DNA from 4 places in the Alteromonas naphthalenivorans genome. Region 1 is predicted to be linked to each of the others. Evidence: predicted binding sites of a transcription regulator. Region 1 holds the regulator's gene; each other region holds the start of a gene.
The links. The regulator FNR, encoded in region 1, switches genes on or off when oxygen is low (the NO sensors DNR and NnrR bind a similar motif). The targets are predictions, from matches to a motif close to TTGATCTAGATCAA.
Positions count from the first base shown of each region.

Region 2: AMBT_RS00140 (OmpW family outer membrane protein) is a predicted target of FNR. The motif match lies at 3,165-3,178, and genes of this name have one in related genera.
Region 3: AMBT_RS18845 (GbsR/MarR family transcriptional regulator) is a predicted target of FNR. The motif match lies at 4,243-4,256, and genes of this name have one in related genera.
Region 4: ccoG (cytochrome c oxidase accessory protein CcoG) is a predicted target of FNR. The motif match lies at 2,522-2,535, and genes of this name have one in related genera.

Region 1 covers NC_015554.1:1,862,400-1,868,402, reverse strand. The annotation lists gene AMBT_RS08050 (patatin-like phospholipase family protein) at 1-196, opposite strand, end outside; gene ttcA (tRNA 2-thiocytidine(32) synthetase TtcA) at 197-1,138, opposite strand; gene uspE (universal stress protein UspE) at 1,319-2,242, opposite strand; gene fnr (fumarate/nitrate reduction transcriptional regulator Fnr) at 2,340-3,080, opposite strand; gene AMBT_RS08030 (sulfite exporter TauE/SafE family protein) at 3,131-3,790, opposite strand; gene ccoS (cbb3-type cytochrome oxidase assembly protein CcoS) at 3,777-3,992, opposite strand; gene AMBT_RS08020 (heavy metal translocating P-type ATPase) at 3,994-6,003, opposite strand, start outside.
Region 2 covers NC_015554.1:28,271-34,273, forward strand. The annotation lists gene dprA (DNA-processing protein DprA) at 1-528, shown strand, start outside; gene AMBT_RS00120 (DUF494 family protein) at 530-1,006, shown strand; gene AMBT_RS00125 (DNA topoisomerase family protein) at 1,037-1,588, shown strand; gene tsaC (L-threonylcarbamoyladenylate synthase type 1 TsaC) at 1,610-2,185, shown strand; gene hemF (oxygen-dependent coproporphyrinogen oxidase) at 2,182-3,126, shown strand; gene AMBT_RS00140 (OmpW family outer membrane protein) at 3,292-3,966, shown strand; gene AMBT_RS00145 (group II truncated hemoglobin) at 4,068-4,499, opposite strand; gene aroE (shikimate dehydrogenase) at 4,528-5,355, shown strand; gene AMBT_RS00155 (gamma carbonic anhydrase family protein) at 5,383-5,919, opposite strand.
Region 3 covers NC_015554.1:4,320,328-4,326,330, reverse strand. The annotation lists gene AMBT_RS18860 (methyl-accepting chemotaxis protein) at 1-783, shown strand, start outside; gene AMBT_RS18855 (cytochrome d ubiquinol oxidase subunit II) at 1,243-2,253, opposite strand; gene AMBT_RS18850 (cytochrome ubiquinol oxidase subunit I) at 2,263-3,624, opposite strand; gene AMBT_RS18845 (GbsR/MarR family transcriptional regulator) at 3,636-4,193, opposite strand; gene AMBT_RS18840 (energy transducer TonB) at 4,464-5,498, shown strand; gene AMBT_RS18835 (substrate-binding periplasmic protein) at 5,647-6,003, opposite strand, start outside.
Region 4 covers NC_015554.1:3,410,892-3,416,894, forward strand. The annotation lists gene AMBT_RS14855 (acyl-CoA dehydrogenase family protein) at 1-955, shown strand, start outside; gene AMBT_RS14860 (DUF3016 domain-containing protein) at 1,095-1,640, opposite strand; gene AMBT_RS14865 (hypothetical protein) at 1,917-2,282, opposite strand; gene ccoG (cytochrome c oxidase accessory protein CcoG) at 2,603-4,036, shown strand; gene AMBT_RS14875 (serine/threonine protein kinase) at 4,033-5,004, shown strand; cobalamin riboswitch at 5,048-5,264, shown strand; gene AMBT_RS14880 (TonB-dependent receptor plug domain-containing protein) at 5,317-6,003, shown strand, end outside.

The DNA.
Region 1 (6,003 bases):
GCCAATCTGACAAAGAACAAGACCACTCTTTAAGGCCTTCTAACTTACCACTAGCGTAAGCGGCACCAACATAGGCACCAATAGAGCAACCTGCCACCACGTCAATTTTAATACCCAGCTTTTCTAATGCTTGAATAATACCAATGTGGGTCCAACCTCTTGCGGCACCCGCACCTAATGCTAGACCAATTTTCATTTAGTTTGATTCCATCAAATTGATAACGTGAACCGTGTCGTCAGTAGGCTCACTGGGTGACTCGAAGCTGGGCGGATCGAAACCAATATCACCATCTTCAACCGGCCCGTTCTGTGTAGAGATGCCTTTAAAGTCGTGCAAATTCTTGTCGACCAAATGTGACGGCGCTACATTTTGAAGCGCACTAAACATTGACTCAATACGCCCAGGGAAACGGCGATCCCAATCTTGTAGCATGGCCTTTACGTTCTGACGCTGCAAATTTTCTTGAGACCCGCACAAGTTGCAAGGAATAATAGGAAATTCTACGGCATCAGAATAACGCTGAATGTCTTTTTCAGTACAATAAGCAAGGGGCCTTATGACAATGTGCTCACCATTATCGCTAACCAGCTTTGGTGGCATTGATTTAAGCTTACCGCCATGGAACATGTTTAAAAAGAAGGTTTCTAGCATGTCGTCACGGTGATGGCCAAGGGCAATTTTAGTGGCGCCTAGCTTTTTGGCCGTGCTGTATAAAATACCGCGACGTAATCGAGAACAAAGTGAGCACGTGGTTTTACCTTCAGGCACTTTATCCATAACAATAGAGTAGGTGTCTTCTTCTACAATTTTGTACTCTACACCTACACTTTCAAGGTATTCAGGAAGTACGTGCTCTGGAAATCCTGGCTGCTTTTGATCAAGGTTAACCGCAATAATGTCAAAATGAATTGGCGCAATGCGCTTTAAAAACATAAGAATATCAAGCATAGCGTAACTGTCTTTGCCGCCAGATAAGCACACCATGACTTTATCGTTGTTTTCAATCATGCCGAAATCAGCAATCGCTTTGCCTACATTTCGACGAAGTCGCTTTTGTAGCTTATTAAAGCTGTATTTTTGTTTGTTTTGAGACGCGGTTAACGGAGCGTCCGCACGGTTTGTGCCTGCACTGTTCATATCAATAGCTTTGTTACTGCGAAAAAAACCATTATACAGTAATCAAGTAAAATTGAATGTGCGAGGTTCAGATTTTTTAAATCTTGTTGGCCCTCTCTTCTAACAAAAAACAATAGCGTTTAAAGCTATAGCGCAAAGATAGCAAACAGTGCCGACAGGCTGTTTATGAACCTGTCTGAATTACCGTGAAAGGGGCGAAATAAAGCCGTCTGGTTTTATTGCCAGTACATCACACACAAGTTCATCAATAACATGTTCTGCGGTGTTACCTATGAGAGCCGCAGAAATACCTATTCTGCCAACCGTACCTATGATAACAAGTTCAGCGTCTATATCTTGGGCTATCTTTGGAATGACTTTTTCAGGAAGGCCTTCCTTCACATAACAGCGCTTACTATCGATAGCATACTTCTCGCTGTGTGTGTTCATCTCAAGTTCGTGATGATGCTTTACCGCGTTGTTGTAAGTGTCTGGGTCAAACTCAGGAACTTCAATAGCAATATTTAGCGGCGTAGCTGGGTAGCTGTTTACCAAATTTACGTTACCGCTGAGCAGCGCGGCATAATCGTTAGCAATCACCGTGATTTTGTCGTTAAGTAAGGCATGCTCGTCGTCTTCACTGCCTACATTTACCGCGGCAATAATTTCACCATTTTCAGGCCATTCATGATCTTTAACCAATAATACGGGGGAGGGACATTTTCTAAGTAGATGCCAGTCTGTAGGAGTAAAAATAACAGAAGCTAAATCGTCATGGCGCTTAGTTGCTTTTACCACTAAATCTATACTGTTGTCGATGACATAATGCACCACAGCTTCAAAGGCACGGTTGTTCCATTCCACAACTATATCTGTTTTAGAAAAACCTAAGTCGTCTAAAGTTTTTTTCAACCATCCAGCATGTTCTTTAGTGACCGCATCACGCATGGCTTCACGATCATCAGGGCTAAGCATGGTTGTCATATCGTAAGATAAGTCGTAAACCACCAGCATGGCGGTGACAGAGGCACCTGTCTTTTTGGCAAGTTCATATGCACGGCTAAGCGCAGGTTGGGTTTCTCTATCGGCTTCAATAACCGCTAAAATACGCTCATACTTAATCATAACCCCTCCAAACATAGTCAGAATTTTGGTTGCTACAATTTAAGTGTAATACCTATTTGCTATTACGTAACTTGTTTTAGATCAAAAGCTTTGAAGATTAGCTATTACAGGCGATATTAGGTGCAACCACAGACGTTAAACGTTGTGACATCTCATCAAAATCTAAAATAGTGATGAGTTTACCGTCCACTTGGATAATATTTTCTTTTTGAAAACGGCTTAACAGGCGGCTAATGGTCTCAATAGTTAGACCAAGATAGTTCCCAATTTCATTTCGAGTCATGGTTAGGTGAAATTCTTTATTTGAAAATCCACGTTCTTCGAAACGTTGAGAAAGCTGAGAGAGGAAATACAATAGACGTTCTTCCGCTGAGCGTTTATTAAGCAACATCATGAGATCATGATCTTGTTTAATTTCCGCACTCATAAAACTCATTATTTGATGTCTTAACTTAGGAAATTGAACCGACATTTCATCAAGCGTTTCATACGGTAATTCGCACACCATGGCGGTTTCTAATGCCTGAGCATAACTTTGGTGCTTATTTTCCCGTAAGGCATCGAAGCCGATAATATCGCCAGGGAAGTGAAAACCTGTAATCTGCTCTTCACCATCTGAATTGGTGACGAAAGACTTAAAAGAGCCCGTTCGTACTGCGTAAAGAGAGTTGAATTTATCTCCCGACTTTACCAGCAAATCACTCTTGTGAAGGGGTTTCTTTCGCTCAATAATATCATCTAAAGATTCAATCTCAGTCTTGTTTAGCGCAACGGGCAAACACAAGTGGCTGAAACTGCAATTTTGACAATGAATTGAGAATTGGCTTCCTTTGCTCATAGGTTCAAACTATAAATAGGGTCGACTTAATATTAATCTTACTCTTTTGTTTATGAAATTGCTGCATAAATTAAAAAGAGAGCGTAAATAGCCACTATTACGGAAAAGCATTGTCTTACCACGGGGTGCCTAAAACCAGCTATTAGGTACTGGCTACCTGCGCTTGCAGCTAACAAAGTGGGCAGAGTACCTAACCCAAAAAATAACATGATGGCAGCGCCGTCAACGGCCGACCCCGATGCTAATGACCACGTTAACGTGGAATAGACCAACCCGCAGGGTAGCCAGCCCCATATAAAACCATAGGGTAGTGCATAAACCGGGCTTTTGAATGGAAGAAATCGTTTAGATATTGGCTGAATAGCTTTAAATAAGCCGCGTCCCATAGCTTCAATATAATTCAAGCCTTGCCACCACTTTCCCAAATAACACGCTAATAGCAGCAGCATAACGCCACTAATCAAAGATAAAACGGGTTTAGCAATAGGCACAAACTCGGTGGCCATTTGGCCGACAGCGCCTGTAATAGCGCCGGCTAATGTGTAGCTGAGGATACGGCCAAAATTATAGGCAAGGGTGTAGGGTAATGCCGGTTCATTACTTGGCGTTACTGTGCGTAGTGCGGCAACAATACCACCGCACATACCCACACAATGCACGCCGCCAGCAATTCCAATGAAAAAAGCAGAGAATATATTAATCTCTGTCATCTGTTTCTTTGCGTTGTTGTAACTGCTTTCGCTGCTCGGCTAGCTTCTTTTCATCACCTGATAAATCATCATCAAACAAAATGCTGTAGCCCTGTCTATCAAGATCTTCAAACTGATTGGTTTTTACCGCCCAGAAAAAGATAACCAGTGCCAGCGCAACAATAATAATAGCGATGGGAATTAAGACGTAAATGATACTCATATTATTTACTTAATAACCTCGTTGAATTGGTGACCACAATAATACTACTCAGTGACATGCCAACCACGGCCATCCAGGGAGAGAGTAACCCCGACACTGCAAAGGGTAGAATGATAATATTGTAACCTACTGACCATGCAATATTTTGCTGAATTTTACGTTTTGCCTGTTTCGCCACAGAAAATAAGGTTGGCACCGATAGCAAGCTGTCTCCTAGCAAAATAACATCGGCGGCTGTTTTGGCCACATCTGTGGCGTTTCCTACCGCAACCGCCACATCTGCGCTAGCAAGAACAGGGGCATCGTTTATACCGTCGCCCATCATCATGACTTTGCGACCTTGCTTTTGCAAAGTATGCACCTGTGAATATTTTTGCTCCGGTGATAAGCCACCCTTTGCTAAGTTGATTGGTAAACTAGCAGTAAGTGCATCAACGTTTTTCTGTGTGTCGCCACTTAGCACCACTAATTGATGTTCATTCAGTGCGGTGAGTGTCGCTAAGGCATCTTGCCGCAAGCTATCATTTACGCAGAACGCGGCCATTAATACACCGTCGGCACACAAAAACACATTTGCCGGTATATCTACCTTTGAGGTGGTTGATAAATTACAAAATACGGCTGAACCCATAGTAAAAACTACGTTGTCTATCTCACCACTAATGCCGCCACCTGGTGTAACGGTAAATCCGTTCATGGTATTAGGCAGGGTTCTATGTTTTGACTTAACATTATCGTTGTCGAAGGCACGGGCAATAGGGTGCTCAGAACGAGACTCTAACAATGTAGTTAGCGCCATTACCTGCACTGGATCTACCCCTTTAGCAAACCAGCGCTGTTGCAATGAGAACTTACCTTCGGTCAGTGTGCCGGTTTTATCAAGGGCAATGGTATCAATATCGTTAAGTTGCTCTAAGGCGTCAGCACGCTTTAACAAAATGCCCTGACGATTCAGCTTCGCCATAGCGCAGGTTAACGCTGAAGGTGTGGCTAAGCCTAGCGCACAAGGGCAGGTTGCCACTAATACAGAGATGGTGATCCAAAAAGCATCTTCACTGCCCACAAACGACCAATAACTGTACGTTAAAGCCGATATCAGCAATACCGAGAACACAAAGTAACGGGAAAAGTTATCGGCAATCTGCGCAGCTTTTGGCTTGCTTGCCATGGCGCTAGCTTGTAAACGCACGATTTGATTGACCAAGGCATGCTTTAAGCTTTGGGTCACTTTAACCGTTAGTGTGCCATCTTGGTTTACTGTACCGCCGTAAACTACATGGCTGGCCGATTTACTGACGGGGTTAAATTCACCCGTTAACATAGACTCATCAACCGCAGCAGTGCCGTCTAGCACAATACCATCGACAGGGATGGTCTCACCGGGTTTCACTAGTACCACATCATTGGGCGCTAATTGCTTTGCAAGGATTTGAACGATACTGTCATCTTCTTCAATTTTAGCCGCTGAAACCGGAATGTATTGCATCATATTGGCTGAAATTTGCGCCGCACGGTGCCTGCTTCTATGTTCAAGGAATCGGCTTAACAGCAGTAGAAAGATAAACATGCATATGGATTCAAAATACACTTCACCTTGCTCAAGCAAAGTGGAACGTAAACCCGCAAAGTAGGTGCCAAATACCGCGAGGGTGACAGGCACATCCATATTCACGGTTTTTGCGCTTATTGCCTTTAATGCACTTAAATAGAACGCGCTTCCTGAATAAAGTACTACGGGGGTGGTAAGGGTGAGTGCAACCCAATAAAAGTATTGACGGGTTTCTTGTTCAATGGCACCAAACCAATCAAAATAAAGCCCTGCCATTAGCATCATCACCTGCATAGTCATGATGCCTGCCAAGCCTAACTTTTTAATAAACGATTTTTGCTCGCGTTTATAACTCGCTTCATGTTCATCTGGGTGAAACGGTGAGCCAACATACCCTATGCGTTTTAGTGTGGTGAGTATCTGGCTAAGTTTAATAACATCGGGTTCCCAGGTTATTAGTGC
Region 2 (6,003 bases), 1.8 Mb from region 1:
AATGCAGGGGGCGCTTGTATTACCGAGTTCTTTCCAGGTGTATCTGCTAAGCCTTGGCATTTTCCCCGAAGAAACCGAATAATTGCTGCTATGTCGCTTGGAACCCTAGTTATAGAGGCAAAAATAAAGAGTGGTACCTTGATAACTGCGAATTTGGCCGCAGATATGGGGCGTGAAGTATTTGCAGTTCCTGGAAGTATCTTCCATGCTTACTCCGAAGGATGTCATTGGTTAATTCAGCAAGGCGCTAAGCTGGTAACCTGTGTTGATGACATTTTCGATGAAATTGTAGTGTCGACTGGTGAGAGAGAATGCCAGAACGAAGCGTTAAGTAAAAAAAGTGAAGTGAATAACTTGGCAACCGATAAATTATTAGATAGTGTGGATTACGACATCACCGCTATTGATGTTATAGCGCAGCGCTGTACCTCTCCTGTTAATGAGGTTATGGCATCATTATTAGAATATGAGTTGCGTGGTTTAGTAGCCGCTGTCCCTGGTGGCTACATTAAATTGAGGGGAAAATAATATGTTCGATATCCTCATGTACCTGTTTGAAAACTTCATTCACAGTGAAACTGAAATTCGAGTCGATCAAGACGAGCTTACCGAGGAGTTGGTACGCGCGGGTTTCCATCATGATGAAATCTACAAAGCATTAGCGTGGCTTGAAAAGCTAGCGGCTTTGCAAGAAACAGATATTAAGCCTTATTTTTGTAAAGGGATTAGTACCAGCCTCAGTCGTATTTATACGCATGAAGAGCAGATGCGATTAGACGTAGAGTGCCGTGGCTTTTTGCTATTTTTAGAGCAGGTGGGCGTGGTAGATGCGTCAACGCGAGAAATGGTAATAGACAGAGTAATGGAAATAGACTCTTCTGAATTCTGTTTAGAAGACCTAAAGTGGGTAGTGCTAATGGTACTGTTCAATGTGCCAGGTAAAGAAAAAGCCTACGCACAAATGGAAGATTTATTATTTGATGAACCTGACGGCGTGTTGCACTAATGTGCTTCATGTCGTGCTAGTTGCTGGTTTATGTCGAAAATTGATCATTCACTTTTCTCTGCGCACGAACATGCCTTAGAAGACGCTTTCGGTGATTGTCCCGATTGCGGTAAACCACTGCATATAAAAAACAGCAAATCAGGCCCTTTTATTGGCTGCACCGGTTACCCAGATTGCCACTTCAGCAAGCCATTACACGATAAGCAAACCACCTTATTAAAACTACTGGATGGGGTTACCTGCCCAGAGTGTGATTCTACCTTGGCTATTAAGAAAGGGCGTTTTGGTATGTTTATAGGCTGTACCAATTTTCCTGAATGCCACTATATCTCGCCAATTAAACAGCAAGAAGACACCCACGTTACTTGCCCTAAGTGTAAAAAAGGACAACTTGCGTCCCGCACCAATAAATACGGTAAGCAGTTTTTTGCGTGTGACCATTATCCCCACTGTCGTTATGTGCTAAATTTCACGCCAGTAAATGAAGCATGCCCCGATTGTGGCTGGGCCGTTCTGATAAAAAAGAAAGGCCAAATTTGTTGCCCTCAGCCAGGGTGTGGCTTCAAAAAAGACGATAAATAACACCTACAGAGAAAAGCACTAATGAGTATCCCGACCAAGGGGCAAGTAGACACTAGCGACCCAATTGTATCCGCGTTTAAAAATGGTGACTTATTGGTTTACCCTACTGAAGCGGTTATGGGCATAGGCTGTGACCCAGACAACGAAGAGGCTGTGTTAGCGCTCTTAGCATTGAAGCAGCGCCCCATCGAAAAAGGGGTGATTTTGATTGCCGCTAACTATTCTCAGCTATTACCTTATATAAATGATGAAGCCATACTTCAGCACAGACGTACTGAAATTGTGTCCAGTTGGCCTGGGCCAAATACTTGGCTGCTACCCAAGTCGGCGTCGACGCCACAATGGTTAACTGGCAAGCATGAAAAAATAGCGGTTCGAGTCAGCAACCATCCAGTGGTTAAAGCTTTATGTGAAAAGCTAGAAAAGCCACTTGTATCTACAAGTGCCAACCTAACTGGCCAACAACCCGCAATCACCCAGCAGGACGCAATCAATATATTTGGTGATAGTGTTTTCTATATTGATGGAGAAGTAGGTGGCCACGCTAAACCCAGTACCATCCGTGACGGCGACACCGGAGAGATAATAAGATCATGATTGACCCCCAACACGTAAATCAACAGTTAGACGGTAAAGACGCCGGTGAAGTAATAGAACAAGTAAAAGCGTACTTACTGTCATTGCAAGACAACATTTGCCAAACCTTAGAACTTGCCGACGGTAAAGGGCAGTTTAAAGAAGACTCTTGGGTTCGCGAGGAAGGTGGTGGCGGGCGTTCTCGGGTCATTAAAAACGGCGCAGTAATAGAGCAAGGTGGGGTGAACTTTTCTCATGTATTTGGAAGTCAGATGCCGGCGTCTGCCACGGCTCACCGTCCGGAACTTGCGGGTAGAAACTTTCAAGCCATGGGGGTCTCGTTAGTTATTCACCCACACAACCCCTATATTCCGACGTCTCATGCAAATGTACGCTTTTTTATTGCCGAAAAAGAAGGTGAAGCGCCTATTTGGTGGTTTGGCGGTGGGTTCGATTTAACCCCGTTTTATCCCTTTAAAGATGACGTCGTGCATTGGCACAATACCGCGAAGAAATTGTGTGCTCCCTTTGGTGAAGACGTGTACGGGAAATATAAGAAGTGGTGTGATGACTACTTCTTCTTAAAGCATCGCAATGAAACACGTGGTGTAGGCGGTTTATTCTTTGACGATTTAAATGATTGGGGTTTTGAAACTTCATTCAACTTTATGCAGGCAGTGGGCAATGGTTTTGTCGATGCTTACGTACCTATCGTAGAAAAGCGAAAAAGCACCTCATACGGTGAAAGAGAGCGTGACTTTCAGCTCTATCGCCGTGGTCGCTATGTAGAATTCAACTTGGTATTCGATAGAGGCACCTTGTTTGGGTTACAAACTGGTGGTAGAACCGAATCAATCTTAATGTCTATGCCACCGCTTGCCCGATGGGAGTATTGCTATACTCCAACTCCAGGTAGCGCGGAAGCAAAGCTAACTGACTGGCTTCAGCCTACAAACTGGTAATATTTTGCACCATGGGTTCTTCCTGTGGTGCCATTCCCTTGATCCACATCAAATTCCCTCATTACCAAGCTATGTAGCTAGATTGCACCTTGCGCTGGATCAAAATATTTTCTTTTTAAACGTTTACAGTGTCGTCATTATCATTAAACACACAAGAGACACACAATGCGTACACACACACTTTCAGCCATATGTATTTCTTTAGCGCTAGCCGCTCCTTTTGCTTCAGCTCATGAAAAGGGTGATTGGATAGTTCGTGGTGGATTAACAACCGTTGCGCCCGACGAATCAACCTCTAACATCATTGCAGGTGGTAGCGATTTAGGTGTAGCACTGACTATCGATAACGATACCCAGTTAGGATTAAACGTTGCTTATTTCATCACCGACAATATCAATGTTGAATTGTTGGCCGCAACGCCGTTTACTCACGATGTGAATTTTTCGGTTAACGATCCACTAGGGACAGGCAATACATTGGGAGAAGTCACGCACTTACCCCCAACTGTTACTGTTAACTACTACTTCAACGATGCTAATGCTGCTTTTCAACCTTATATTGGTGCAGGTTTAAACTATACCTTTATCTTTGATGAATCATTTACGGATGCAAATAAAGAAGCAGGCCTTGAAGATTTGTCTTTAGATAATTCTGTAGGTATTTCTGCACAAGTGGGAATGGACTATCAAATAGATAAAGAGTGGCATGTTAATGCGTCAGTACGTTACATCGATATTAACACCGAAGCGTCATTTACCGTAGGTGGTGCAGAAGGTAACGTAAACGACATTGATATTGACCCTTGGGTTTATACCTTGTCTGTAGGCTATACATTCTAAGATTTATCTAATGAGGTAAGTTACGTTTATATAAGTGGCTTCTTAAGCTCGGATAACCTTGAATCTTAATCTGAAGCGTTCCGTATTTCACGGAGCGCTTTTTATTTAGTATTAATCATATGCGTGGCAAGTTGATCTAGCGCGTTAAGAAGTTGCTGCGCCAACGGAAGGTCATCAACCGTCTCGTGCATGGCTTTTCGCATACAGTACATCCACTGGTCTTTTAATTCTGGTGTAACACTAAAAGAAAGATGTCGTGAACGTAGCCGTGGGTGACCATATTGCTGCTGATAGGTATCAGGCCCGCCTAACCATAAACTTAAATAAAGAAAAAACACTTCTCTGATTCTATCTGTTGGCTGAGGATGAATAGCGTAAAGCTCTTTTGCAATAGGATCATCACGCATAATGTCATAAAAACGGTTTGCCAAAAGGCGTACCTTATCTTCTCCACCTATTCGGTAATATGGTGTAGTCTCTGACACAGCAGGTTTTTCCTTTCGTATCGATTTAAAGAAGTTAGACATTCCCATGACAGACAGCCTTATTAATAACAATTCAATGAAAAAGTTTGCCGTTTTCGGTAACCCTATAGTTCAGAGTCTATCACCAACTATTCATCAAATGTTCGCTAAGCAATGCGGCGAGCAAATTAGTTACGAAAAAATCCTCGCCCCAGAAGATGGTTTTACGCCTGCAGCGAACACATTCTTATCGCAACCTGGCGCGGTAGGCTGCAATGTCACTATGCCTTTCAAACAAGATGCCTTTGCGCTTGCCAGTGTAGACGACCAAGCTGCGTTAGATGCAAAAGCGGTTAATACATTAATGAAGCGTAGCGATGGCACCATTGCAGGTTTTAATACCGATGGCGTAGGGTTAGTTAATGACTTACTTAATCATGGTGTACAACTGCAAGGTAAACGCGTGCTATTAATAGGTGCAGGTGGAGCGGCAAGAGGTGTAATAGCACCGCTTATTGCTTCAGGTATTGCATCGCTACATCTTACTAATAGGACAAAAGCGAAGGCCGAAACAGTGGCAAGTGAAACGGGTGGAGGTAAGGTGAAGGTAGTAGGTATAGAAGACTGCGATAAAGTAGCTCCACATATCATTATTAACTCAACCGCAGCGAGCTTAAGCGAAACTCTGCCTTTTGATATGAACGCAACGCTATTTAAAGAATGCGAAACAGCGTATGACATGGTTTATCGCGCAGAGCCGACTTACTTTATGCAACAAGCATTATCGTTAGGTGCGTTACAGGTACTTGATGGTTTAGGTATGCTGGTGGAACAGGCTGCCGCGTCATTTACAATATGGACAGGCTACAAACCAAAGACCAGTGCGGTAATTGATGTATTACGTAGCCAGTTAAAGGCAAAGTAATCGACAATGGTATAAGCAAGCAGGCTGTTAAGCCTGCTCCTCTCTATATTCATCTTTTAATTTTACGTAGTTCAACGCTGATTGTTTTAGAAAGGCTGTCTCGCTTTCCTTTAATGGGCGTTTCTTTACAGCTGGGTTCCCTACATAAAGGTAACCACTTTCGAGTCGCTTATTTGGTGGTATTAAAGCACCGGCTCCAATAAAGACATCATCCTCTACAATAACACCGTCCATTACAATGGCGCCCATTCCTACCAAGATACGATTTCCAAGCACGCAGCCATGAAGCATACATTTATGCCCTACGGTAACGTCATTTCCAATAATAAGGGGGAAACCATTAGGATTAGAAACGGATTTACGAGAAACATGCAACACACTGCCATCCTGAATATTGCTGCGTGCCCCAATTGAAATATGATTTACGTCACCTCGGGCAGCGACTAAAGGCCAGATGCTTGCGTCTTCGCCTAAGGTAACGTCGCCAACAATAACAGCTGACTCATCTATATAGCAGCGTTCGCCGAGCGTGGGAGAAGTTGATTGATAGTTTCTGATTGTCAAAACAGCACCTTTATATATAAATTCATCTGTTGAGAAAGCATTAAAACAGAGAATAGGGGTGAAGAACCAATCTTATTCAACCAT
Region 3 (6,003 bases), 2.5 Mb from region 1:
ACTACAGAACAGTCAAGTTCGTCGGTGGATAGTTTACTCACCGATATTACCGGCCTTGTAAACATTATGGACTCGTTAGAGTCAGACATGGTGGAAAGCCTTCAGCGTTCACAAACTGCAGCAAGTGCAGCCCAAGACAGCGCAAAACAGGTGGATGCAGGTCGTGTACAAGTAAAAGAGACCGCCGACGCTATTTCTGACTTGGCCAATGATATTGAGCAAACGGCGAGTATGCTAGAAACCCTTCAAGTTGAAGGGAACAATGTTTCAAGTGTAGTGAAGACCATTGCAGAAATTGCCGATCAGACAAACCTACTGGCATTAAATGCTGCTATTGAAGCGGCAAGGGCAGGGGATTCTGGCAGAGGTTTCGCGGTAGTCGCTGATGAAGTGAGAACACTAGCAGTAAGAACCCACCAGTCCACGGTTGAAATTAATACCATGCTTGAGAAAATTGTGGTTTCAATTACCTCTGCAGTATCTACTATGAGCTCAAATCAAAACAAGGCACATGACTCAGTGGGGTTAGCTAATGATTTGGTCTCAACCCTTGAAGCAGGAACGCAAAGCATTTTGGCGTTAGTGAGTGTTAGTGAAGAAGCGGCCGTATTGGCGAAACATTCACAGTTGCAGGCCAATGAAGCGAAAAATGGTGTTAATCAATTTAAGAATTTGGGAGATAGACTGTCTCAGAACAACAGTCAGGTAAACGATGCGGCTGAAGATTTGTCTGCACTTGCAAATGGATTAAGCGCTAATGTGAACCAATTTAAAATAGGCTAATGCAAGAAGGGCCCTGTTAGGGGCCCTTCGTTACTAATGCTGTTGTTCTTCAGTTTGCTTGCTAGCAAAAATCTTGGATTTCTTTTGGATCTTACATCCTAAAATATTTTGAGCATTTTTCCGACCTATATAGTAAGCCACTGTATAGGGGTGAGCACGCCTGAAGAACCTTGAAAATGATTTAACTACATTGTTCATAATGGTCTACTTTTAATTCTGCCCAAAATAAGCATACGTATATTTAATTATTATGTCAACACTGTCACAAAAGAAATATATAAGAATTTTGTTTGATTTTTGGTGTAATCATTTGTTTACAAGTGTGTGAGGTCTAAATTAGAAAAAAAGTGATCTAGTGAAGTTGCAAGGAGCTGAATATGTTTCGGGTGAAAAAAAGGCTCCGAAACCAGGTGGTTAGGAGCCTTTTATTGTTTTCAAGGTTTAACTGGTAGGAAGGCGCTAATAATAGCTAAGCTTTTCCGATTTACCTGAAAATATTTTGTATACCATCGCGGTGTAGGCAAGAATGCAAGGTACTACAATAACGACACCCACTAATAAGAAGCGAAGTGAGTTGGCGTCGCTAAGTGCATCTTGTACCGTAAGGTGTCCTGGTATGACAAACGGGTAGTAACTTACTCCAAAAGCGGTGAAGCAAAGCACAAACACCGTTAGTGCTATAGCAAAAGGCATCCATTCACCTTTCCCGCCTGCATCAGGTAGCTTTTTCAATAGCACGCCACATAAGCTAAGTAATAAAAAGCAGGCAACAGGAATAGCCATCAATACATAGCCAACAGTGGATGATAACCACAAGTCACGCACATCATCATGCAAGGTTAAGTTTGCTAGACTAACCGCTACTATTCCTATAGAAAGCGCAAACAATCCTCTGCGCGCCCAATAATAGGCTTTGGCTTGTAAGTTGTTCTCTGCTTTTAATATTAACCAGCAAGAGCCAATAAACGCATACGCAGCCGTTACACCAATAGCAGACAGTAAGGCAAAGCCTTGTGCCCATAAGTCGGTACGCAAGCCGGTTACATAAATGCCTAGCATATAACCTTGCGCCAGCGTGGTAAGTAATGAACCGTACTTAAAGGTGAGATCCCACTTACGCTTATGCACTTGAACGACCTTCGCCCTAAAATCAAAAGAGACGCCACGTAAAATGAGCCCTAATAGCATTATAGTTGCGGGAATATAAAGGCTTTGAAGCACCTCACTGTGTGCTTCGGGAAAAGCAATCAGCAGAAGCCCAACGGCCAATACCAACCACGTTTCATTGGCGTCCCAATAGGGCCCAATAGACGCAATCATATCGTCACGAAACTTTTCTTCTCGGGGCGGTATTAAAACACCTACCCCTAAATCGTAACCATCTAAAATAGCGTACAGCAATACTGCCAGCCCAAGCAGGCCAACGTAAATATTCCCTAATGTTTCTGCTGATACATTTTCGAATAACATAGCTGCTCCTTAAGTGTTAGCCGGCGACATTTTGCTAGCTTTTGCCATTTCACGCTCTTCCGTAGAAATCTCTTCAATTTCAACGGCGCGGCGACACATCAACATGAGCGTTCCCATATAAGCGAACAGCAAAATTGTATAAATTGTGGCGTACATGGTGAACGAGAAAGCGATATTCGCAGGAGGAAGTGTTGTTACCGCTTCTTGAGTACGTAAAACACCACTGACGAGATAAGGCTGCCTCCCAATTTCAGTCACATACCAACCGGCTAAGGTTGCAATCCAGCCGCTGAATGCCATGCCAGCGAATACTCGCTTGAGCCAAAGTGGGAAAGATTTCCCTCTAAGTAAATAACTACTGCCAAGCCACGAAACCGCCAACATTAAAAAGCCCATGCCTACCATCACCCGAAACCCGAAGAATACAGGTGCTACTGGCGGATGCTCGCCTTCAAAGTCGTTTAGGCCTTGAATTTTGCCATCCATTTTATGGGTTAAAATTAGGCTCGCGCCGTTGGGTACCGGTATTTCGAAGTGATTTTCTCTGCTTTCTTCGTCGGGAATAGCAAACAACAGTAAGGGCGCACCCTCTGTGGTATCCCACAAGCCTTCCATTGCGGCAACTTTTTGTGGTTGATGCTCAAGGGTATTTAATCCATGCATATCGCCTGCAAAAGTCTGCAAAGGAATAAGCACTGCCGCGGTATAGGTTGCGGTTTTAAGAGCAAGCTTTGGCGCTAGCTTGTCATCACCTTTCAACATACGGTAGGCCGACAAACCGGCAATTAAGAAACTGGCCGTCAAACCCGAAGCTAGCATCATGTGTACAAAGCGATACGGGAACGAAGGATTAAAAATAATTTCGCTCCAATTTACCGCATACACAACGCCATCTATAACTTCATGCCCCTGAGGCGTTTGCATCCAGCTGTTAAGCGCCAAAATCCAAAAGGCTGACATGGTAGTGCCCACTGCCACAATCAATGTTGAAAGGGTGTGTAACCAATTAGGGACTCGGCGAATACCAAACAGCATAATACCAAGGAAGGTGGCTTCTAAGAAAAACGCAGTAAGGACTTCGTAGCCCAATAGGGGGCCTGCCACATTACCCACCCGCTCCATGAAGCCGGGCCAGTTGGTACCAAATTGGAAAGACATGGTCACGCCACTTACTACACCAAGTGCAAAGCTTAGTGCGAATACGCGCACCCAGAAGCGGTACATACGCATCCAAACAGGGTGGCCGGTTACATTTGAGCGAAATTTGAAGTAGAAAAGGAACCATCCCATTGCCATGGTGATAGTAGGAAACAGAATATGAAAACTAATATTTAATGCAAATTGTAAACGAGACAGCAAAAACGCATCCACAGATAGTCTCCTTAATTAACGGAATTTTTTCCCGGAAGAATTTTGTCTTTCAGTTCTAACATACGGCCAACACCCGAGCCGAGTTTCATCAAGGTGTTAAGTTTATCTGGGCCTAGGTTTTGAAGCTCTTGTGACCATGCGGTTACCGACTCTAATAAGTCATGAATTTCATTCAGCTTATCTTGTGCGTTGGCTTCAGTTTTGTTGGCGGGCGTATCGAGTAATAAATCTCGCAATAAACTCATGGTAGGGTCTATTTCGCGTTTGCGGCGCTCTTCGAATACGCGGTTTGCTAGGGTCCAAATGTCACCGCCTGCAATAAAGAACTCTTTTCGTTCGCCAGGGACAAGGTGCTGTTTTACCAAGCGCCACGACTGAAGCTCCTTTAATCCCATGCTGGTGTTGCCGCGAGATATATTTAGCGCGTCGGCGATTTCTTGCGCTGAGATGGGTTCATCAGCAAGTACAATCAGCGCCAAAATTTGGCCCACAGTACGGTTAAAGCCCCAACGACTGCCCATTTCGCCGAAATGCATAACCGCGGAAGTAATAAGTGGTGTCATTTTCATGTCTATACCTGCTGAACTTTCAGAAATTACTGAAAGTTTATGCCGAAGTTTGATTGAGATCAACAAGTATCAGATGAAAATTATGTTAGGAGGAACTCGAAAACGACATAAATGGGCATGGTGAATCTTATGTTCGTTGATAAGTTGTCTCGTGACGTTTCGATTTATTGTTAAGTTTAAAAGATAGGTGCTATAAACAATATAGAATTAAACAGGAAACGCGATGTTGAGGTTTATTACTTTTAACACGCTAAAAATTAGGGATAAATTGTGAAAATATTTTCTGCGCTATTATGCGTGTTATTGATCGTGTCCAGCAGCTTCTCTTTTGCCAATGGTAACAGCAAAGAAGTTAAAGCCGCCAAAATAATAAAAAATGCTAATAAAGTGGAAGAGACCTTTACCTCGCGCGGAGGCATGGAAGGTTGGACAAGAGTTTCATTTATAATAGACAAAGACGGCACAACGAAAGATATCGTTGTTTTTGATTATTCAGGCAAAGACAGATATGTCAAAAAAGTCACTAAATACATAAGAAACCTTCAATATTCTCCTGCGCTCGTTAACAATAAGCCAGTAGCAAGTGCTCAAACTCTGTTTGTTAAACACACATACTCAGAGGCTGGCCATAGCGAAGGTAGCGTGACGCCTGCCTTTGCAAAAGAATACCAAGCTACCATAGATGCGCTTTCTAGCCCTACCGCAGATATGCTTAACATAAAAAAATCCATAGACAATTTGGTAGAAGACCATACTAAAAATTTAAACGAACATGCTTTGGCTGCGTGGTTAAAGTCTATCTATTATTATAAAAATGAAAATTTTTTAGAATATATGCGCCAATCCCAAATTACAGTAGATTTATACGAACACTTGCCTATAGCAATATTGGCTAAGTCGACGGTGAATCTTTTTCAGTCACAGCTTTATTTCGGCAATTTTAATGGTGCCGCCGAAACCCTTTCGCGAATGGGAAGTGTTAATGGCCTTAATTTATCTGAAGAAACCTATCAACAATTTGCAGATGCACTGAAGGCTGCTAAAGCGACTGGGTCAGCAAACGTCACTAAAGGTCAGCTGAGTCATTTAGGCGCGTGGTCTCAAACGTATGATCCCTCAACATTTAAAGTTGAAGTTTCTCAAGGGAATGTTGATTCAGTGGAGCTTAGATGCAACGATTATCAACAAAAATATATAGAAGGTTGGGAGAACAAAATAGAGTTTCCGGCGCAAACTTCCGATTGTATTTTGTTAATCAGAGGGGATGCTGGCTCAACATTTGATATTCTTGAAATCACTAGTTGAAAATTAAGAAAGCGAGAGCGGTTTCGCAAAATGATTGACTATAAGGGCGCTCTTCTACAGTGCTAGCAAAAGGCACTGCTAAAATCTGCTCCTAAAAAGCGCAATAAAAAGCGCAATAAAAAGCGCAATAAAAAGCGCAGTTAAATAACTACCAGCGTCTAATCATGGTTTTATAAACATCAGGGTCGAGCAAACTTTCTCGCTCGGCCTTAACGCCATCAAGCATAGCCATCGCTTCAGCTTTCGTTTCAACGATAACACCATCAATAACGTAAATACTGCTATCACCAGGTAACGATTTATCGAGTGGGTAGGCGGTAAGTGTATCTGTGGGTACAAGGCTCACACTAGTTTCACCAATATAGTCGGCGATACCGTCGTTGTTAATGTCTTTGGATAGCCAAGGTAGCCCCAGAATTTTATTGTAACTGCCATCTTGTTGCATGACCTGAATGGTTTGTTCAAACGCTTCAATAGTGGCCTTAGCGTTAGGCGTACTTGTGCC
Region 4 (6,003 bases), 1.5 Mb from region 1:
CGACGACGCCACAGGCTGGCTAGTGGGTGAAGAAAATCAAGGCTTAGCCTGTATGTTCACTATGATGAACGACGCACGCTTCCAAGTTGGCTTGCAAGGATTAGGCGCTGCAGAAGCCTCTTACCAAGGTGCGTTAACGTATGCCCGCGAGCGCGTTCAATCTCGTGCGCCACAAGGCATTCAAAACCCTGATGGCAAAGCCGATCCTATTGTATTTCAGCCTGATGTAGCCCGTATGCTACTTACGCAAAAATCACAAATTGAAGGTAGCCGCGCACTGTCTTTGCTATACGCAAAGTACATGGATATAGAAAAATTAGGCACTGACGAAGAAAAAGAAAATGCTGATAAAGTCTTGCAGTTTCTTACGCCAATTTGCAAAGCCTACATGACAGATATGGGCCTTGAAACTACCAGCATTGGGGTGCAAGTTTTTGGTGGTCATGGATTTATTCGTGAGTGGGGCATGGAGCAATTGATGCGTGATGTACGTATCGCTATGCTGTATGAAGGCACCAATGGTATTCAGGCATTAGATTTAATTGGCCGTAAATTAACCCGTGATGGCGGACAAATGATGGAAGCCACGTACCAAGCTTTTGCACAGTTAGTGGCTGATATTAGCGATGCTGAAAACAAAGGACTGGCACAAGGCTTACTTGACGATTGGCGTGCATCATCGGCTGACTGCCTAGGTATGGATGGCACCACTGCGGCAGCGGCGGCAGCCGATTACTTAGCCTATTCTGCCTACTCGCTAATTGGTGTGCTGTGGTACAGCATGGCAGATAAAGCAGCGAGCACAGATAACGCTGTGCTAGCTTCTTCTAAGCAGAAAACCCGTGATTTCTACATGCAACGTATATTGCCTCGTCGCAATGCGCACAAACAAGCGTACTCAGCAGGGTATGAAAGCACACTCGCGGTATCTGGCAGTGAGTTCGATTATATTTAATGTTCATTGTTAACTAAAAAAACCGCCTATCAAGGCGGTTTTTTATTATCTTTAATATAGTAAAACAGCTGAAACAAAACCGTTAATGAGCAGTCTTACTACCGCTCATTGGCGCGAGTATGGACGGTTGTTCGTTGTGTTAATGGTTACTCACTACACTTTTTGCAACTGTATCGTTGAACGTATCGTTGAACCAATCTTCAATCATGTTCTTTTCGTAAACTAGATTATCATTAGATAGTCTACGATTAACGGTATTCATGAACATCATATCTTTTATTTTAACGTCTTCACTTTTAAGCACCGTGTTGTCACTATCTGAAAGTACATATGAGAATGACATTCTAGGTATGTCTATTTCCTTAATGATCCTAACATCGGCAGCGGACTGCCCCATTCCAACAAAAGAGGCTGGCCAAACCTGACCCGCCAAATCTAAGTCTGTTACGGTAATTGACAGCTTTTGATCTTCGGGAAGTTTTTCAGCGAGTTCAGTGAAAAACTCATCAAGCTCTTTAAAAGTGCGTTCTCTAAAGCGAGTTCGAGATTCGTTCGATGGTTTAACATCTCGGTAAGACTTTGGCTCTTCCCAGGTTACTTCAACCTGCGCTGCTTGCAAGACACCAGACACTCCCACGCTGGCGAGCAAAAGCGTACATAAACCGGTTAACTTAGCTATTTTCATGTGACCCCCTACCTCGTTTATAAAAACCCGGTATTAGTCAGCTACAAGACTGAGTAAACGGGTAACGGCGCTTAATGAAGCATGGCTTCAACTTATAGCAGCATTACTACTTTTATCACAACTATATGCTCAATAGTAGCACAGGAAGCTGAACGTAAAGTGAATGGCTTACTCTGAATACTCGGTAAAAGTGAGGAAGGATTAAAAGGCACAACAAAAAGAAGCAAGAAAAAAGAAACAACGCCTTAGCGCTATTTATTTATCGGATTCCAGTAACTATCTATCGGGCTCCAGTAGTTTTGATTGCTCTATCAGTGTGCACAACTGCTGACGCTTACCGAGGCTAAAATTCGGGTTTATATCGGTGGTTTCGCAGTAAGCGATATGAAAGCGCATTACCGTTGAACGACTTGCCAGAATTCTTCGAAGGTAGTTTGCTTCGAATTCTTTTAATGGCGCAAGCTGCGCTGCCGCCTGATTTCTTAGCGCATCTAGCTCTCTTTGTTCAGGTAGCTCAGAAATGGAAACAAACCAACCTGAGACCGTACTTTGTATATCTGAAAAAAAGTATTGAACAAAAGGCGATCGTAGCACAATCACCAATAATACAATTTCGGCACAGATGACAAAGAAACGAAGCATTTAAAATTATTCCACTACTATACTTAATTCAAACAACGCAGCTATCGTTAGTTATTTTCAACAAACATTTTCGTTAAAAAATCAAAAGGATAATTACTTGTGTAATTTTTATTCGGTATTAAAAGCTATTATCGCCATAGTAGTCAACTAGCATTAAGTAAAGATAGATTGATAAAATATAATTTCTGAACTTTCAGTATTGACTGAAAGATAAATAAAGATGATCATTAGCCCTATCATTGATCTATGTTAAACACGCTTAAATTTCAGCTGTTATAATGCGCCGCGCAATACAAGAAGTTGGCTAAGGTTTTGAAAAAATGAACGAACAAATTCCGGTTAAAAACGTTACTCCCGTAAAGGTGCACAAGCCCGCATCAACTACTGAAGGGAAGCGATACGACTCGCGTAGTCGAATTTACGTTCGTGCGGTTAAAGGCCCTCTTGAAACATTTAGACGTTTTTTCGGTTTGTTTTTTCTGGCCATCTTCGCCGCCATTCCTTGGATAAGATTTAATGGCCAGCAGGCGGTACTACTCGATATTGTAGAACAGCGCTTTTCTATCTTTGGGTTAACGTTATGGCCGCAAGATTTAACCTTGCTTGCTTATATTTTTATCGTGGGTGCATTCGCGTTATTTTTTGTGACTACTTTTGCTGGCAGGGTCTGGTGCGGCTTTATGTGCCCTCAAACCACTTGGGTATATATCTATACTTGGTTTGAAGAGAAGATAGAAGGCCCTAGAAATAAACGCATAAAACTAGATTCACGAAAAATGGACGCGGATAAGTTTATTCGCAAAACCCTCAAACATACGGCTTGGGTGGCAGTTGCCCTCCTTACCGCACTTACCTTTGTAGGGTATTTTACCCCCATCGGCGCCCTTTTTATTGATTTCTTTACCTTCAACACGGGTTTCTGGGCCGCGTTTTCAGTGGTCTTTTTCGCAGTGTGTACTTACGCTAACGCGGGTTACATGCGTGAAATCATGTGTACCCATATTTGTCCTTATGCACGTTTCCAATCGGCCATGTTCGACAAAGACACGTTTACCGTCTCTTACGATGCGAAACGAGGCGAACAGCGAGGCCCCCGCCCTCGTAAACTAAGTCATGAACAGGTGCACGAAAAAGGCCTGGGCGACTGTATTGACTGTAACCTATGTGTGCAGGTTTGCCCCACCGGTATCGATATTCGAAACGGTTTACAATATGAATGCATTAACTGCGGCGCGTGCGTAGATGCGTGTAACGGTGTAATGGATAAAATGGATTACCCCAAAGGGCTAATAAGCTTTACGTCGGAAGAAGAGCTGGCGGGGGGCAAAACACACATCGTGCGGCCTAAGCTTATTGGCTACCTAATCGTACTCATTGTCATGACAGGGTTATTGGTTGCTGACATTGTAACCCGCGTGCCTCTTGAAATTGATATTATTCGCGACCGTAATTCGTTATATCGTGAAACCAATGAAGGGTTAATTGAGAACGTTTATACCGTTAAAGTACTCAACAAATCTCAACAAACTCAGACCTATACTATTTCGGTTCAAGGGCTGCCTGAATACACCTTTATTGGAAATAGAGAAGTGACGGTACAAGGTGGTGAGGTTTATAGCACACCGATTTCGGTTGCAACCGACCCGTATAATCTGGAAGATGTGGTAACAGACATTCAATTCACCGTGACCACTACCACCGATTCAGGTGAAAACGTTACGGTTAATGAGCCAACCAAATTCCTTTATCGATGAAAGACTTTTCGTTTTCTGGATTAGATCCAGACACTATATTAGATGCCCTGGAGACTCAGGGCATTTTTCTTCAAAGCGGCTTACTTGCTCTCAATAGTTACGAGAACCGGGTTTACCAATTTCAAGCCGATGACAACAAACGTTATGTGGTTAAGTTTTATCGCCCTGCCCGTTGGACAGACGCGCAAATTTTGGAAGAACACAGTTTTGCCCAAGAGCTTGCTGATAGCGAAATTCCGATTGTGGCGCCACTAGCGCTAAACGAAAAAACCCTTCATCACCATGGTGATTACCGTTTTACCGTTTTCTCTTCGGTAGGTGGCCGCCAGTTTGAGAACGATAATTTAGATCAACTTGAGTGGATGGGGCGCTTTATTGGCCGTATTCACCGCGTGTCTCAAGCGAAAACCTTTAAGCAACGTCCAGATATCGACACGCAAAGTTATTTGGATGAACCTCGCCAGATTTTAGAAAATAGCACCTTGTTGCCCAGTCATCTTAAAACGGCCTTTTTTGCTATTTTGAACCCCGTTATAACCGCGGCCTCTTCGGCTTACAAAGCCACCGACGTTATTCGGCTGCACGGCGATTGCCACCCGGGTAACATTCTGTGGCGCGATGGCCCCACCTTTGTTGATTTAGATGATTGTCGAATGGGCCCTGCCATTCAGGATTTATGGATGATGCTGAGCGGCGACAGACAGCAACAACTATTGCAACTCGATACGTTGATTGAAGCCTATGAAGAATTTCAGCCGTTTAATACCAATCAGCTTGCGCTAATTGAACCCCTTCGCGCCATGCGTATGGTGCACTATATGGCATGGCTGTCTCGACGCTGGGAAGATCCAGCTTTCCCTCGTGCCTTTCCATGGTTTGCCGATGATAAATACTGGGAAGGTCAAATTCTTGCGTTAAAAGAACAACTTTCCGCCATGCAGGAAGCGCCTCTCAAACTCGGATATTAGCGCGCAAAACCTGAACACACTCGCTATTTATTAGGCACTTAAGCTATACTCCGTCGCGCTTAGGTGCCCATCTATGGGTTAAACGGGAAATCAGTGAAATCTGATGCTGCCCCCGCAACGGTAAACTCAGTGTGACCACACACATTCTCCTTTATACGCCACTGTGTCATCGCTATTGATGTCGCGACATGGGAAGGCAGAGAAACCATACACAGTATTGGTGAGTGAGCCCGGATACCGGCCTAGCTTCACGGCAGTTATTCTGCTTACATTCACCCTTGTACTCGGGCGGAGTACATAGCGAGAAATACAATGAAATTTCAAACACACTTTACCTGCACTGCAGTATACGCTGCTGTGGCGACAATGCTGTCTGCACCTGTTTTAGCACAAACTCCTGATACCATAGAAACACTCACTGTTACCGGCACCCGTTTACCGGTACAAATAGCTAAGCTACCCGCATCGGTAAGCGTGCTTACCGAGCAAGATATTCAAGCCTCAGGCGCTGTGCAACTTACCGATTTAATTCGTGGTTTGCCTGGCGTAAGCCTTTCCCAATCAGGTAGCCCAGGCGGCCTTACGGAACTTCGTGTTCGAGGCAGCGAAAGTAATCACTTGCTTGTGCTTATTGATGGTGTGGTGTCTAACGACATTGGCCAAGGAAGCTTGATAGACTTGGCCCATTTGACCTCAGCGAATGTGGTACGTATAGAACTGCTACGAGGCCCGCAAAGTGCCTTATGGGGCAGTGGCGCAATTGGTGGCGTATTGAGCATCACCACTAAAGCCGGTGAAGGAACCAGTGCAAAACCTAGCGTTAATTTAACTGCTGGAATCGGCACACAAGGTACTTACCAAGGCAGCATTAATGCCGCCACGCAAAATGGCGATGTGGCAGTGCGCACCTACGCTAATTACCTAAAAACAGAGGGCGATAACATTTCGCGCATCGGTAATGAAGATGACGGTTATGACAATATGACCGCAGGCATCAAT